DNA from 2 places in the Cetobacterium sp. ZOR0034 genome. Region 1 is predicted to be linked to the other one. Evidence: riboswitches for the same ligand, from Rfam matches in the RefSeq annotation. Region 1 holds a riboswitch; the other holds the start of a gene.

Region 1 (8,403 bases):
TAGAGTTTGTAAAAAGTTTTTATATGGAAAACGGAGCTTGGGCTAAATTCCATGCTATGCTAGTTTCTGATTCAGGTAGCTATTCTGATAACTCTGGTTCTGGAAATGATGGTTGGGGAGATTCATCTATTCAAGCTAGACAAGTTTATGTAGAGATGGGAAATCTTCCAACTTTTACAGGAGCATTTAAGGATTCTACAGTTTGGGCTGGTAAAAGATACTATAACAGAAGAGATATTCATATAACTGACTACTACTATACAGATTTATCAGGTACTGGATTAGGAGTTGACAACATTGCTCTTGGAGAAGGTAAATTAGGATTTGCAACAGTTGCAAGAAATTCTAGTGTAGGAGATGATCAAGATATAGTTGGTTTAGTTACAAAATACTCTATCGGTAACTTCGAGTTTGATCTAGTTGGAGCAAAATCTCAAGATAACGAAGATGAAAATTCTAGTTTAGCTAAAAATGGATTCCAAGGATTTGCACAATATAACTTAAATAGTTACTATGGTTTAAATGGTTTCTCTAAATTCTATGGTCAAATTGGTTCTGGAATTGGAGCTACTTGGGGACTTGGTTCTCTTGGAAATGCTACTGGAAACTATAAAAAAGCTACTTCATATAGACTTGGAACTTGGGGACTTACTAATTTAAACGAGAAATGGGATTTATTCACAACTTTATATGGTCAATATGATAATAAACCTGAAGATAGAGATCTTGATTTATATAAAAAGAATGGTTTTGAAACTGCTTTTGTAGTTAGACCTGTTTACAAAATAAATAATAACTTTGAACTTCAATTTGAAGGTGGAATAGGATATACTGAATCTAACTTCTCTGATGATACAGATTCTAACGGAACATTCTACAAATTAACTTTTGCCCCTACACTAAAACTTGATTCTAATCAATTCTGGGCTAGACCTGAAATTAGAGCATTTGTTACATATGTAGGTGGTGAAACTCAAGATACAGCAAATAACAAAGAAAAATATAATGATGACAACATCAGAGTTGGAGTTCAAGCTGAAGTTTGGTTCTAACACTTAATTAAATTCTTTATTGCTCTGGGTATTTTCCCCGTAGATACCCGGAGCTATTAAATCTAAAAGTGAGGTATTTTTATGAATGAAAGATCTAGTGGTATCCTTTTACATATAACATCGCTACCTGGAAAATATGGAATAGGTGATTTTGGAAAGTGTGCCTATGAGTTTGTTGACTTTTTAAAAAATAGCAATCAAAAATATTGGCAGATTCTTCCAATGGGAGTAACAGGATATGGAGACTCTCCCTATCAATCTTTTTCAGCTTTCGCTGGAAATCCATATTTTATTGATTTAGACTCATTCGTTGAGATGAATATTTTAAAAAACGAAGATTTAAAAACTTTAAAAGAATTAAATTCTATTTCTGAAATTCAGTATGACAAATTATACATAGAAAGATATTCAGTTTTGAGATTAGCTTTTGAAAACTTTAAAAGTCATACCTCTTTTACTTTGCTAAAAAGTTTTAAAAATAAAAACTCTTGGTGGTTAGATAACTACTCTCTTTTTATGGCTATAAAAAATAATTTCAATGGAAAATCATGGTTAGAATGGCCGCGAGAATATCGTTTCAGATGTAAAAAAACTTTAAAAAATGCCAAAGAAAAATTTAAAGATGAAATTGATTTTCAAATATTTCTACAATTTTTCTTCTATAAACAATGGGATGATTTAAAAAAATATGCGAATAATAACAAGATAAAAATAATTGGAGATATTCCTATCTTTGTTGCTACAGATAGTGCTGACACTTGGGAAAATCCTAAGATGTTTGAGTTTGATAAAAAACTACAGCCTAAAAAAGTTGCAGGATGTCCTCCAGATGCTTTTAGTAAATATGGTCAACTTTGGGGAAATGTTCTTTATAACTGGAAATATATAGAGAAAAATAATTTCAGTTGGTGGATTAAAAGAGTTAAAAGCTGTTTTAAACTTTATGATAAAGTTAGAATAGATCACTTTAGAGGCTTTGAATCTTATTGGGCTATTCCAGCAAAGGCTAAAACTGCTCAATTTGGTAAGTGGGAAAAGGGACCTGGTATGAAGCTTTTCTATGCTATAAAAAAATCTTTAGGAGATTTAGATATAATTGCAGAAGATTTAGGTTTTTTAACTCCTAAAGTTTATAAACTTTTAAAGGATTCAGGTTACCCAGGAATGAAAATACTACAATTCGCTTTTGATTCAAGAGAGGAAAGTGATTATCTTCCTCATAAATATCCTAAAAAAAGTGTGGCTTATACTGGAACTCATGATAACCAAACAGTTACCGGATGGTATAAAAGTACAAATGAAAAAGATAAAAATTTTTGTGATGAATACCTTTCAAAATTTCTAACTTCTAAAGTAGAAAACAACAGCTCTATAAGTTGGAAATTTATAGAAGCACTTTGGAGCTCAAATTCAAATCTTACTATAGCACCACTACAAGATTTCTTAGATTTAGATGATGAAGCTCGAATGAATACTCCTTCTACACTAGGAGGTAATTGGATTTGGAGAATGAACAAATCTCTTCTAACAAAAGATTTAGAAAACAAACTATCGGTGCTAACGATAAAACATAAACGTTAAGTTAAAAAAGTGAGGCAAACCGTTTAAGCCTCACTTTTTTAATATTAAGTTTATGTGATTCTCAGAATTCTCCATTTCAACTATACTAAAATCTGTGAATCCAATTAAATCAATTAACTCATTCTCTGTAAAACAAGTATACCATTTTCCATTTTCAAAACAATCCTCATTTCCTGTTCTAAAAGATAGATATAGCAATCCTTTTTCAACTAAAACTGAATACAATCTATTCAAAACATAATAGATATCCAATCTGTCTAAATTCAAAAGCGTATCCAATGCCCAAATTCCTACAAATCTTTCTGTTTGCTTTAAACTATTCATAAGTTTTATCACACTTTCTTTTACTATTCCTTCATAATTTTCATCTCCAAAATGAAGTCGAGTATTTTCTGCTTTTAAATGCTCTATATTATGTCCTTTTTCTCTAAAAAAATCATCTAGAAAATCCTCTTTAGGCTTCAAAGTTAAAACTTTTCCATGCTTCATTAACTTTCTCTCAAATTTATCTAATTGTTGTAATTTTATATTTGTCTTATCCATAAGAAACCTCCTTTTTATTTAACTCTCCCTATATTTACATACAAAATTTTATTGTTCTTTCCTACCTTTATATGCTAAAATCCTTATGAAGTTTTTAATTCAGGAGGAATTATGATTAAATTTAAAAATATCAGTTTAAAATTCAACGAAAAAATTATTTTAGACGAATTTAGTCTAAACATCAACAAAGGAGAAAAAGTTTTAATATCTGGAAAATCTGGAAAAGGAAAGAGTACCCTATTAAAAATATTACTTGGTTTTAACTCTCCTAATTCAGGTGAAGTTTTTTTTAACGATATCGAATTGACTGAAAAAACTATTGATAATATAAGAAAATATTTAGGATATATGCCTCAATCTACACCTTTTCTAAATGATAATGTCGAAAAAATAATAAATAATATTTTTAATTACAAATTAAATGCTAAAAAAAAATTAGATTATGATAAACTTTTTTACTTTTTCAATCTCTTCCATCTTGAAAAAAATATTTTAAGTAAACATATAAACGAGCTTTCAGGTGGAGAAAAACAGCGATTGGCTTTTATAATAACAATTTTACTTGATAGAGAAGTTTGGATTTTAGATGAAATAACCTCATCTCTAGATCAAGAAATGAAAGAGAAGGTAACTGAATATATTTTAAATAGTGATAAAACAGTTATTTTAGTTTCACACGACCACACTACATCATTAGAAAAATTCAGGAGGGTTACATTGTAATGGCACAAGATATTTTTTTACCTAATTTACTATATTTTGGATTTTTTTTAATTCCTATTTTTTTCATTATGAACTACTTAGAGATCAATCAAATCTCTAAGGTTATAAAATCACTATCTAGAATGTTTATACAACTTATGCTTGTAGGAGCATATCTACACTATATTTTAGTTTTAAACAACCCCTTAATTAATATTGCCTATCTTATATTTATGAGCAGTGCTGCTACAATAACAGTTATCAGGGATGTAAAGATACACAGTTTAAAATTTTTCTTCAGTACTGCTATTGCAATAATTACACCGTTAATTTTAAACCTTTCTCTTTTTTCTATATTTCTTTTAAAATTAGAAGATAAGTTTAACGCTATGTATCTTATTCCTCTCTCTGGAATGATTTTAGGAAATACTGTGAATGGGATGATTGTAACAATTAATGATTTTCTTAAAAGCATGAAAATAAATGAAGAGAGTTACCTTTTATCTTTATCTTTTGGAGCTACGAAATTTGAAGCACTTAAACCTTTTATTTCTAGTGCTGTTTCACTTGCATTTAGACCATCTGTTGCAAATATGGGAAATGTTGGATTAGTCTCTCTTCCTGGGATGATGACTGGTCAAATATTAGGAGGTTCACTTCCTATTGTAGCTATCAAATATCAAATTGCTATTATGACAGCTCTTTTTGTTTCAAGATTTTTATCTTCATTTTTACTTATGATCTTCTGCTCAGTACAATTTTTTAATGGTTACTCTTTATTTACTCAAAATAAAAAATAGATTTAAATATAAAAAGCTACCAAATTTAATTGGTAGCTATTTTACTTTCTATCTCTAACATATCTTGATTCATATTTGAAATATTATTTATTATCGAAACTTTCAATTCACCTGTCCCTCTATAATTTTTAGATGCAAGTTCACCAGCAATTCCCATACACAATACTCCACCTAAAGCACTTATAAAAGAGTTGTTATCTGCACCTAAAAAGGATCCTATCAGTGATGAAATCATACATCCAGTACCCGTAACTAATCCCATAGAACTACTTCCATTCATAACCTTAACTACATTTTCTCCATTTGATATATAATCAATCTTTCCAGTTATCGCTATAGTTGTTGATAATTTTTTTGCAGCTAACACAACGATTTTTTCTCCACTTTCTTCATTTTCTAAAGAATCTACCCCTCTACTTCTAACATCCATTCCCAAAAGACATTTTATCTCAGCCATATTTCCCTTTATAACTGTAAATTCTACCTCTTTTAATAGATTTTCTACCAATTCTCTTCTTGCCTTTGTCGCTCCTACTCCCACTGGGTCTAAAACTATAGGTTTTTTAAGTCTATTTGCTATTCTTCCAACTTCAATGGCCATATCTCTCATACTTTTATCCATTGTTCCGATATTTAAAACAACACTTGAAGAAAACCCTATTATCTCTTCAATCTCATCTATACAAAACGACATCAGTGGAGACGCTCCTATTCCTAAAGTAATATTTGCACAGTCATTTATTGTCACTGTGTTTGTTAAATGATAAACTAAAGGAGTTTTATTTTTTATTTTTTCCAATCCCCTAATAACTTCAATTATTTTCTCCTCTTTTAATCCCTGCTTATTCAAAATCTACACCTGCCTTTTTATATAAATCTATAAAATGACCCACGGGTCCCACTCCCTCTCCTATTGAAAATGAATTTTTTATAGCTTTGCTTATATACTCTTTTCCTAATCTAACCGATTCCTCTACTGTTAATCCCTTTCCTATATAAGATGCTATTGTAGATGACAGTGTACACCCTGTTCCGTGTGTATTCTTTGTTTTAAATCTTACTCCTTCAAATTTTACGATTTCATTGTCTTCTGTTATCAGAATATCTGTACAGTTGTCTTCTCTATGTCCACCTTTTATTAAAACATTTTTAGAACCCATAGATTTTATTATTTTTCCGGCTTTTATCATATCCTCTTCAGTTTCAATTTTTATATTTGATAAAACTTCAGCTTCTGGTATGTTTGGTGTTACCAATGTTCCAATCTCTAAAAATCTTTTCAATGCTTCTATGGCATCCTCTTTTAACAAATAATATCCACTTTTAGAAATCATAACTGGATCGATAACTATATTTTTAGCTTTTACATCTTTTAATGTTTCATGAACTATATTTATTATATCGCTGCTCGAAAGCATACCAATTTTTACTGAACTTACAGCTATATCTTCATAAATAACTTCGATCTGCTTCTTTATAATATCTGTATCAATCTCTTGAACGGCAAAAACACCCTTTGTATTCTGAGCTGTAATAGCTGTTATTACACTCATCCCATATGTTCCTTGAGCACTCATAGCTTTTAAGTCCGCCTGAATCCCTGCACCTCCACATGAATCAGACCCTGCAATTGTTAAAATATTTTTCATTCCAACCTCCTATTTATGTATAAAAAAAAGCTACCCTTAAGGGTAGCTCGAATTCATAGTTATCAACTAAAAGATATATCAGCTAATACTGTTTTCGCTACTTCCCTACGTCGGTATTAACCGTATCAGGTTCAAAGGGTCAGTCTAAACTTCTCAGCCAATAAGGCTCCCCTAGTAAACTTTTATTCTCTTAATCACACTATACTATATTCTATTTCCATTGTCAACCATTGCCATCTCTTTTAACTTTATTCTATAGGCATCGATTCTTTTCTCCCAGCCTTTTCCGTACTGTTCCCAGCTGTTTAAACTTTTATAATAAGCTATTCTTTCCTCAGTTATAAGGTCAATAAATTTTTCATGATCTTGAACAGAGTTAATAACTTTTATTGTTTTACTACCCAAAACTCCATCTACTACAATAGCTTCTGATGGTCGATATCTTTTCAATGCTCTTTGAGTTATAACTGCTCCTGCATTGTATCCTCCATTGAAGAATATATCAAATATCATCATCTGTGAATACGAATGTTTAATTTCATCTAATCTATAATCGATTAGTAAGTGCTCTGCTATTTCTCTTGCTTGCTCCTCTGTTAAAGTTTTTATTTCATAATCTTTTTCAAATTTTTTATTATAATCTAATAGTAAAAAATTTCTTATTCCATATTTTGAAAGTTCCTTTTGAGTTCTTACAAGCTTATCCCCTTCGTGAGATAGGACCTCACTTATTATAATCTCCCTAATCCTTGTATCATCATATCCAAAACCTACTGTTGAATATAATAATGTGATTAAAATGACAAATTTTTCTAGCATACTTTAATCAGTTTCCTCCCTGTATATTAAAATAGTTTTATAACTTTTTTAAGCAGGGATATATTATAACATAATTTTTACTAAATTTATAGAGTTTCTGCTATTTTTTGAACTTTTCCTTTAAAATTGTTTAATTCCTTTGAATTTTTTTCTAAATCCACTGTTTTTATTCTCTTATCTTCTACAATTACTTTTCCATTTACAATAACTGTATCTACATTACTAGCATTAGCTGAATAAACTAAAGCTGAATACGGATCAAATATTGGATTCATATTTACAGACTTCGTTTCTATTACAACTACATCAGCTAATTTTCCAATTTCTAAGCTTCCTAACTCATTTTCTCTATGAATCGCTCTTGCTCCACCAATTGTGGCCATTTCTACAGCTTTTAATGGTGGTAGTGCAGATCTATCTTTTGTATCTAATTTGTGTAACTTTGCTACATACCCCATTTGACCAATTATATCTAGTGTATTTCCACTCATAGGTCCATCTGTTCCTAATCCCACTCTCATTCCCATATCGTGCATTTTTAATGCTGGTGAAATTCCTTTTGCAGATTTTATATTAGCAACCATATTATGTGCTATTCCTATATCTCTCTTTTTCATTAATTCGATATCACTATCAGTCACAAATATATTATGAGCTGCTATGAATCTCTCATTTAATAATCCTAACGAATCTAAATATTCTACAGGAGTCATTTTAAAGTCTTTTTTTATTCTATCAAACTCTACATCAGTTTCTGCAACGTGCATTGACACTGGCACATTATATTTTTCAGATAACTCTTTTATTTTTAATAACTCCTCTTTTGTTACTGTATGTGGTCCATGTGGTCCAAATCCTGGAGTAATTAATTCATCATTTTTATATTTCTCAACAAAAGCGACTGCTCTTTCTAATGTTTCACCTTTCTTTTGTCCATCGGCCGTTGGATATTTAATTATATTTTGAGTCATAACTCCTCTTAATCCAACTTCTTTAACAGCTCTTGCTGCATCATCTTCAAATAAATACATATCAACCATAGTTGTTACTCCACCTAAAGCCATTTCTGTAGCTCCATGTCTTGCTCCTAAATAAACCATCTCTGGGCTTACCATTTTATTCTCTAAAGGGAATATATATCTATTCAATCTATCTGGAACATCATCTGCTAATGACCTAAACACAGTCATAGAAGCATGTGTATGAGTATTTATCATTCCTGGCATTATAATTCCCTCTTCAGCATCTATAACTTTA
Region 2 (8,403 bases), on a different contig from region 1:
AAGCGATCTCTAAAAATTCTACCTTTATACCTAAATTGTCACTCTGTGCTTTTTCTATAAATTGAAGATACTCATCTATAATCTGAGATATTTTTATTTCAGATATTTTCATTTTTTTCTTCTCTATAAGATGTAATAAAAGGTCCAACGGTCCTTCAAAATTATCTATCTTTAATACTATCTCCATCCTCTATTACCTTAACCTTAGCTCTCCAATTCAGAACATCATTTTTTATTGTTTCTTTTAACTCATCCATCGAATTAAATTTTTTTTCCTCTCTTAAAAACTCCATTAACGATACATATATTCTTTTCCCATATATATCTCTATCAAAGTCCAATATATGTACCTCGATACTTCTCTCATCAGGTTTCAGTGTTGGATTTTTTCCGATATTGATAACAGCATTCCAACTACTCTCTTCACCTTCTATTCTAACTCTACCTCCATATATTCCAAACGGAGGATATATTTTATTTAGAATTTTCAAATTAGCTGTTGGGAACCCCATAATTCTCCCCAACTTCCTTCCGTGAACAACCTCGCCAATAATCAAAAATGGCTGCCCTAAACATCTATTAGCGATATCTAGATTCCCAGTCGCTAACATCTCTCTTATAAAAGTCGAACTTATTATCTGTTCCTCTAATTTTACAGGTTCTATAACATTTACTTCAATATCCAAAACTTTAGCAAACTCTTTTAAATTCCCAACTGTTCCTCTTCCACCTTTTCCAAAAGAAAAATTGAATCCCACATAAATCTCTTTTGTATTCAAAGTATTTTTAAGAACTGTTTTTACAAATTGCTCAGGACTCATACTTGAGAACTCTTTAGTAAAAGGTTGTAAAATTAAATAATCTACACCTAAAGATTTTATTATATGAATCTTTTCATCTAAAGAACTTATCAATTTAGGTGCTTTAATGCTATTTGTAATCTCTAAAGGATGATTCAAAAAGGTAAATACTACCGATTTCCCTCCCTTTTCTTTTGCTTTTTCGACAGCTTTAGATATCAACTCTCTGTGACCCATATGAATCCCATCAAAAGCTCCTATAGCAACATAAACATCTCCAAATTTTTCTTCAGTTAGCAAAATATCGTCTATTATCTTCATAGTACTCCCCTTATGCTTCTCTCTCTTTTTCTAAAAGTTCATTATGTATCTCTTCTAATCTTCTAAACCTATTTCTTATTCCAGATTTAGATATTCCTATTATTTCTGCTAACTCTTGTAAAGAAGCCTCTGGATTTTCCAATCTCAAAAAGGCAATCTCTTCAAGAACAGGACTAAGATTATTTAATCCCATCCTATTTCCAATTATATTTATCATTTTTATCTGTTTTCTAGCTGTGTCTAATGTTTTCGTTTCATTAGCAACTTCCCAGTTCATCTCTCTGATGGTTTTATTCTTTAAATCTTTAATCATAGTAGTTTCTTCATAGTTATAAAACTCTTTCATCGATCCTATCAAAACTATTATATCCATAATATCTTCGGCATTTCTCATATAAACTAAAGGTTTATTTCTTTTGATGGTTTTATATGCTCTTTTCTCCATTTTTATTAAAAGATTATACAGGTCATCAGCTAACTCATCACTATCTACAAAAAAATCTAAAGCATACTCTTTCTCAGGAGATTTTATATATCCACATCCCAAAAACATTCCTCTTATAAATCCTTTTTCTATTGTTTCATCTGTGTTATCACTGTGTAAACTATATTTATCTAAATCATCTACAAATTTTTTTACACCCGGTTGAGATGGTATATTTATTACATATGTATTATGCTCTCCAAATTTTTTACTTTTAGAGAACTTTATAAATATCTTTAACTTTGTTAACTCTCTCAGCATTGAATATATTCTTTCTGCTATCTCTTTGTTTTCTAATTTTAACTCTATACTATTCTCATTTATGGCGTGTTTCAATAAGAGTATCGCTCTTATTTCAGCGTACTTTTCATCTTCTGATAGTTCACACCTATGAAGTATCTCATTTTTTACTTTATAAGTATACGACACAATCTTTCCTCCTACTTTGTTTCAGACCAATTCTGTCCTATAGAGCTATTTACCTCTAGTTTTACTTTAGAGAATTTTATACTTTCTCTCATTATTTTCTCTATTTCAGTTTTATACTCTAAGGCTTTATCTTTTTCCACTTCAAATATAAGTTCATCGTGTACTTGAAGTAACATATGAATATCATTTTTATCTTTTAAAAGATTGTATAAATTTATCATAACCTTTTTTAAAACCTCAGCAGCCGTTCCTTGGATAACTGTATTTACAGCCATTCTTTCAGCCTGACTTTTTATAACTCTATTGTTTGAATTGATTCCATCTATTATTCTTTTTCTTTTAAAATATGTTTCAACATATCCATTTTCTTCAGCAGACAATATAATCTCTTTTTCTAAATGCTTCACTGAAGGATATTGCTCAAAATATCTACTGATATAATCAGAAGCTTCTTTCGGAGTTATCTTTAACTCTTGAGATAATCCAAATGCTGTTTTTCCATATATTATACTAAAGTTTACTGTTTTCGCGGCATCTCTTTGCTCTCTCGATACACTCTCTTCATCTGACAATTGGAAGAGTTTTCTAGCGGTTAAACTGTGTAAATCTAAGTTTTCAGCATAAGCTTTTATCAAGTTTTCATCCTGTGATATCTCCGCTAAAACTCTTAATTCGATTTGAGAGTAATCTATACCTAAAAGTACGCAGCCATCTTTAGCTACAAAACCAGCTCTTATCTTCATTCCCTCTTCTGTTCTAACAGGTATATTTTGAAGATTCGGATCTGATGATGACAATCTTCCTGTTGCTGTTCCTGTTTGATTAAATGTTGTATGTAATCTATTGTTCTCATCTGCCATCTTAGGAAGTGGATCTACATATGTCGATTTTAACTTACTTAACTTTCTATATTCTAAAATATATTTAGCTATTGGATAACCTTGTTCATCTAATTTTTCTAAAACTTCACTATCTGTTGAGAATCCTGTTTTTGTTTTCTTTACAGGTGGGATATTTAGATTGATAAATAAAACTTCGCCCAATTGTTTTGGAGAGTTAATATTAAACTCACCTTCTGCTTCCTCATATATTTTATCAGTTAAACCTTCTAATTTTTTTTCTAATTCAGAGCTATACTCTGCAAAATATTCTGGACATATTTTTATTCCCTCTATCTCCATAGCTGCTAATACTTTTATTAGAGGCATCTCTGTTTCTTTCAGTACTTCGTATAGATTATTATGTTTTAGTTCTTTTAAAAGCTCTGGATATGCTAATAACATTCCTCGAGTTCTCTTAGCTAAAAATTTCCCATACTCTTCATTTGATATCTCATCTATTTTGGTTTTTCCAAATACATCTGAATATTTCTCAACATCTTCCTCTATAACATTTCTTAACATAACCTCAATCTCTTCTCTAGTTTGAGATGTCAAAAGATGATAGGCTAACATTGTATCAAACTCCATATTTTTTATAGAGTAACCTTTTCTTAAAATATTCTTAAATCCGTAAGATATAAATTGAGTATCTGATTCTAATAGTTTTTTAAACGAGTCAATACTCTCACTATCATCTAGTGGTAAATAGTAATCTCTACTCTTTAAAGAAGCTGCTACTCCTTTATCTCCTAGATAGATTGCTACTTTCTCATTAGAAGATAACTTTTTAAAAATTTCTTCACCTTTTAAAACGAAAAATCCTTTTTCATCCGAAACTGTTGTTTGGGCTGGAGCTGTAAAATTAAATAATCCTAACTGCATTCCGCCGCTTACCGGAGTCGAAGCTACAACCTTCTCTTTCTCTGGCTCTATATTCAATGTCATTTGTGGTTCAGTTTTTTCTTCAGATAAGATTTGTGAATTTTCTGTATTTACTAGATTTTCAAGCCCTAACTTTTTTATCAGAGATTTGAACTCTAACATCTTAAAGAACTCCAGCAATCTTACATTATCTCTTTTATATTCTAACTCTTCATCTTTTAAATCCAAATGTATATATTGGATAGTAGCTAACTCTCTACTTAAAAACGCCATCTCTTTATCTTCAATTAAATTATTTATTAATGATTTTCCAATCCCCGGAAGTTCTGTTAACGAATCTATATTTTCATATATTCCCTCTAAATGACCATATTTTTCTAACATAGGTATAGCTTTTTTTGACCCTATCTTTCTAACACCCGGTATTCCATCACTCGTATCTCCAATTAATCCAAACAGATCAGGTATCATATCTGGTTTTACACCTAGCTGTTCGATTACATCTGCTTCAGTTCTAAGTATTTTTAAACCTCCGCCATCTCCCTTTCCTAAAAGAGCTATATTTACATGGTCGTTTAAAATTTGAGATAAATCCTTATCTCCTGTTATCACATACGACTCAATTCCTTTCGCTGCTAAATCTTTAGCCAAGCTCCCAAGTACATCATCTGCTTCATAGCCATCTATTTTAAATTTTTTTATTCCAAAACAATCTAAAAGTTCCTCTATTCTTGGAATTTGAACTACTAAATCCTCAGGGGCTGCATCTCTTTTTGCTTTATAATCCTTAAACATCTCACTTCTTTTTAGAGTCGCTCTTTTAACATCAAACGCAGCTCCTATATAATCAGGTTCTAACTGGTTTATTACACTTAATAGTGTATTTATAAATCCATAAACTGCTCCTGTCGGCTCATTTTTAGTTCTAAAATTAAGATTTCCATAAAAAGCTCTGTACATTATTGCACTTACATCTAATAAAACTGCTTTTTTCATCTTTATCCCCTTTCATTCTTTTTACATTTTTCATATTATTATACCATACAGACTACCTTTATAAAAAAAATTATTTTATAAATAAATATTATTTTTTCTATTTTTCTGTTATAATTTGAATGTATAAACTAAAATATAGGAGGTATTTATGAATCTAGTTGTATTAATCGGACGTTTAACTAGAGATCCTGAACTTAAATTTGGACAAAGTGGTAAAGCTTACTCAAGATTTAGCTTAGCTGTTGACAGACCTTTTTCTAAAGGTGAAGCAGATTTCATCAACTGTGTCGCTTTCGGAAAGACAGCTGAACTTATTGGTGAGTACCTAAGAAAAGGAAGAAAAGTTGCTGTTAACGGTAGACTTCAAATGAATAGATATGAAGTAAATGGAGAAAAAAGAACTAGTTACGATGTACTAGTTGAAAGTATGGAGTTTGTTGAAGGAAGAGGAGAGGCTTCTCCATCAAACGACTTCGCACCAACACCATCATACTCAGCACCAAGAGCTGCTGAGGCACCATCAAAAGATGACTTCGGTGGATCATCTTTCGATGAGGACGAATTCCCGTTCTAATAATTAAATAATTTATAAACTACTAGGGGTGCCTTCGGGCTGAGATTTTACCCTTAGAACCTGATCTAGTTAATACTAGCGTAGGGAAGTAGTCTTAACACACATTTATCTTCTATAATTGTGTTCTAAAAGCTATTTTCCTAATTTTTTGGAAAATAGCTTTTTTTATTTTAAAGAATTTTACAGGAGGATTTTATGTTTTCAAAAGAGTTATATTTAAGTGCAAAAGATATCTGGGATAGCTACTACGAGCATCCATTTGTAAAAGAGATTGGAGAAAACTGTTTAGACAAAGAAAAATTTAAGTTTTATATTATTCAGGATTACCTATACCTTTTAGAATATGCAAAACTTTTTGCTCTAGGGGTTATAAAAAGTAAAAATGAAAATGATATGAAAAAGTTTGCAAAACTTACAGATGGAATCTTAAACTCTGAGATGGGAATACATAGAGTTTATATGAAAAAATTAGGCATTACTGAAGAGGATATTTCGAGAGTGAAACCAACTTTAGATAATGTATCTTACACTAGTTATATGCTTTCAGTTTCACATTGTGGAGATATAAAAGAGATTGCTGTTGCTGCTCTTTCATGTATGTGGAGTTATAAAATGATTGGTGATAAATTAAAGGAACTTTATGGAATCGAGCAAGATTTTTATGGGGATTGGATTAAAACATATTCATCATCTACCTATGAAGAACTTACAAATTGGAATATTGAAATTGTTGAAAAATATTGTGCAAATATCTCTGAAGAGGAGAAAGAGCATCTAAAAACTATATTTATCAACTGTAGTATCTACGAGTATAAATTCTGGGATATGTCATATAAGGGGTCTCATTAAAATGGATATTCTTAATGTTAGCAATCTTACTTTTAATTATAATGATGAACTTCCGATTTTAAAAAATCTATCATTTAATGTTAAGAATAACGAACTTATCAGTATAGTTGGTGGCAGTGGTTGTGGAAAATCAACCATCATAAAACTTTTAGCAAATATTGAAACTCCAACTAACGGAGATATATCTATAAATAGTATCTCGTACATGCCTCAGTCGGATACTTTGCTACCTTGGAGAACCATTCTTCAAAATATTCTTCTTCCAATTGAGATTGAAAAGGGTGATCTGATTAAAGAAAAAGAAAACGCTTTAAATCTTTTAAAAAGATTTAATCTTTTATCCTATGCTGACAACTATCCAGATGAACTTTCTGGTGGAATGAAACAGCGTATATCTTTAATAAGAACTCTTATGAACAAAGGAGAGCTTTTACTTTTAGATGAGCCATTTTCTGCTCTTGATGCCATCACTCGTGAAGATTTACAAAAGTGGCTTCTAAATAGTCTAACTACTCTTCAAAAAAGTATGATCTTTATTACTCATGATATTGACGAGGCTATGTTTTTATCTAATCGTATATTAGTTTGTAAGGAAAAACCAATTTCATCATTTGATGAGTTTACAGTTCCTAAAAATATGACATTTGAGGAAAAAGCAAAGTTAAAAAAAGAGATTCTAACATCTGTGAAGGGAGTTGACAATGAAAAAATTTAATCCTGGAACACTGTCTATACTAATATTTTTTATGTGCTGGGAGGTTTTAGGAAAAGCTATAAATAAAGCATATATTCTTCCAACTCCTTTAAATATTCTTATTAAAATATGGACTTTAAAAGAGAGTCTTTTTTTAACTCATCTACCCGCTACTTTAACAATAGCCGTTACTGCATCTATCTTGACTTTAATATTAGGAGTTACTTTGGCTATTGCTATGGATTTTAATAAGATAGTTTATGACTCAATCTATCCTTTGATTGTCACGAGTCAAACTATTCCAATCACAGCTTTAGCACCTATTTTCATCTTATGGTTTGGTTATTCTATTTGGAGTAAAGTTATTGTTTCTGTAATAATCTCATTTTTCCCAATAACCATAACTATATACAACGGATTCCAAAACATCGAAAAAGATGAGATTAATTATTTCAAAAGCTTAAAAGCTACAAAAATACAGATTTTCTTCAAACTGAAACTACCTAGAGCACTTCCAAATTTTTTCTCAGCTTTAAAGATGAGTGTTCCTTTAGTTTTAATAGGATCTGCAATTGGTGAATGGCTTGGAGCTACTTCTGGACTTGGATATTTCAGTAAAAGAATGATGTCTCAACTTGATGGAGCTGGAGTATTTGCTCCTATTGTAATCATCTCTCTTTTAGCAATTATTTTGGTTAGAATGATTACTAGCTTAGAAAACAAAATTTTACATTGGAGGAGAAAATAATGAAAAAACTACTGACTTTATTTATTTTAACAACTCTATTTTTAAGTTGTAACTCAAAAAATTCAGAAAAAACTAAAAATTTGAAAGAAGTTTCTATAATTTTAGATTGGTATCCTAATGCTGTTCACTCTTTTTTATATACTGCAATTGAAAAGGGATATTTTGAAGAGGAAGGAATAAAACTTAATATTATATATCCATCTTCGCCATCTGATTCTCTAACTTTACCAGCTGCAAAAAAAGCTGATATTGGAATATCTTATCTAAATAGTGTCGTTATAGCGAAAACAAACGAAGATGTTCCTATAAAATCTTTTGGAGCTGTTCTTCAAAGATCTGTAAATACAGTTATCTCTTTAAAAGAAAAAAATATAACATCTCCTAAAGATTTTGAAAATAAAATTGCTGGAACAAGCGGTGGTATCTTGTCCGAAACATACCTTAACTCTATGATGAAATTTGAAAACTTAGACCCTAAATCTCTAAAAATAATCGATGTTGGCTTTGAACTTCTAACTGCAATGATAACAAATAGAGTTGATTTTACAATCGGAAATATGGTTAATCACGAGGTTCCTGTTATAAAAGAGAAGGGAATTGATATAAATTACTTCCTAATAGATAATTTTGGTATTCCTCAAGCTTATGAACTCATCTTAGTTGCAAATGAAGAACTTTTAAATCAAAACAAAGACAGCTATGAAAAAGTTTTAAAGGCTATGAGAAAAGGATTCTACGACGTGCA

What was found. A riboswitch is a leader RNA that binds a small molecule or an ion and turns the genes downstream of it on or off. The one in region 1 is predicted to bind thiamine pyrophosphate.
Region 2: linked by a shared signal. The riboswitch ahead of tenA (thiaminase II) and the one ahead of thiD (bifunctional hydroxymethylpyrimidine kinase/phosphomethylpyrimidine kinase) in region 1 are both predicted to bind thiamine pyrophosphate.

The regions. Positions count from the first base shown of each region.
Region 1 covers NZ_JTLI01000007.1:116,793-125,195, forward strand. The annotation lists gene L992_RS02705 (carbohydrate porin) at 1-1,052, shown strand, start outside; gene malQ (4-alpha-glucanotransferase) at 1,134-2,633, shown strand; gene L992_RS02715 (hypothetical protein) at 2,664-3,176, opposite strand; gene L992_RS02720 (ATP-binding cassette domain-containing protein) at 3,288-3,899, shown strand; gene L992_RS02725 (ABC transporter permease) at 3,899-4,678, shown strand; gene thiM (hydroxyethylthiazole kinase) at 4,704-5,528, opposite strand; gene thiD (bifunctional hydroxymethylpyrimidine kinase/phosphomethylpyrimidine kinase) at 5,521-6,327, opposite strand; TPP riboswitch at 6,413-6,510, opposite strand; gene L992_RS02740 (hypothetical protein) at 6,532-7,146, opposite strand; gene L992_RS02745 (amidohydrolase) at 7,233-8,403, opposite strand, start outside.
Region 2 covers NZ_JTLI01000072.1:31,190-39,592, reverse strand. The annotation lists gene L992_RS11745 (ScpA family protein) at 1-187, opposite strand, end outside; gene L992_RS11740 (bifunctional riboflavin kinase/FAD synthetase) at 162-1,121, opposite strand; gene whiA (DNA-binding protein WhiA) at 1,132-2,034, opposite strand; gene polA (DNA polymerase I) at 2,046-4,793, opposite strand; gene L992_RS11725 (single-stranded DNA-binding protein) at 4,942-5,367, shown strand; TPP riboswitch at 5,382-5,471, shown strand; gene tenA (thiaminase II) at 5,563-6,216, shown strand; gene L992_RS11715 (ATP-binding cassette domain-containing protein) at 6,218-6,931, shown strand; gene L992_RS11710 (ABC transporter permease) at 6,918-7,658, shown strand; gene L992_RS11705 (ABC transporter substrate-binding protein) at 7,658-8,403, shown strand, end outside.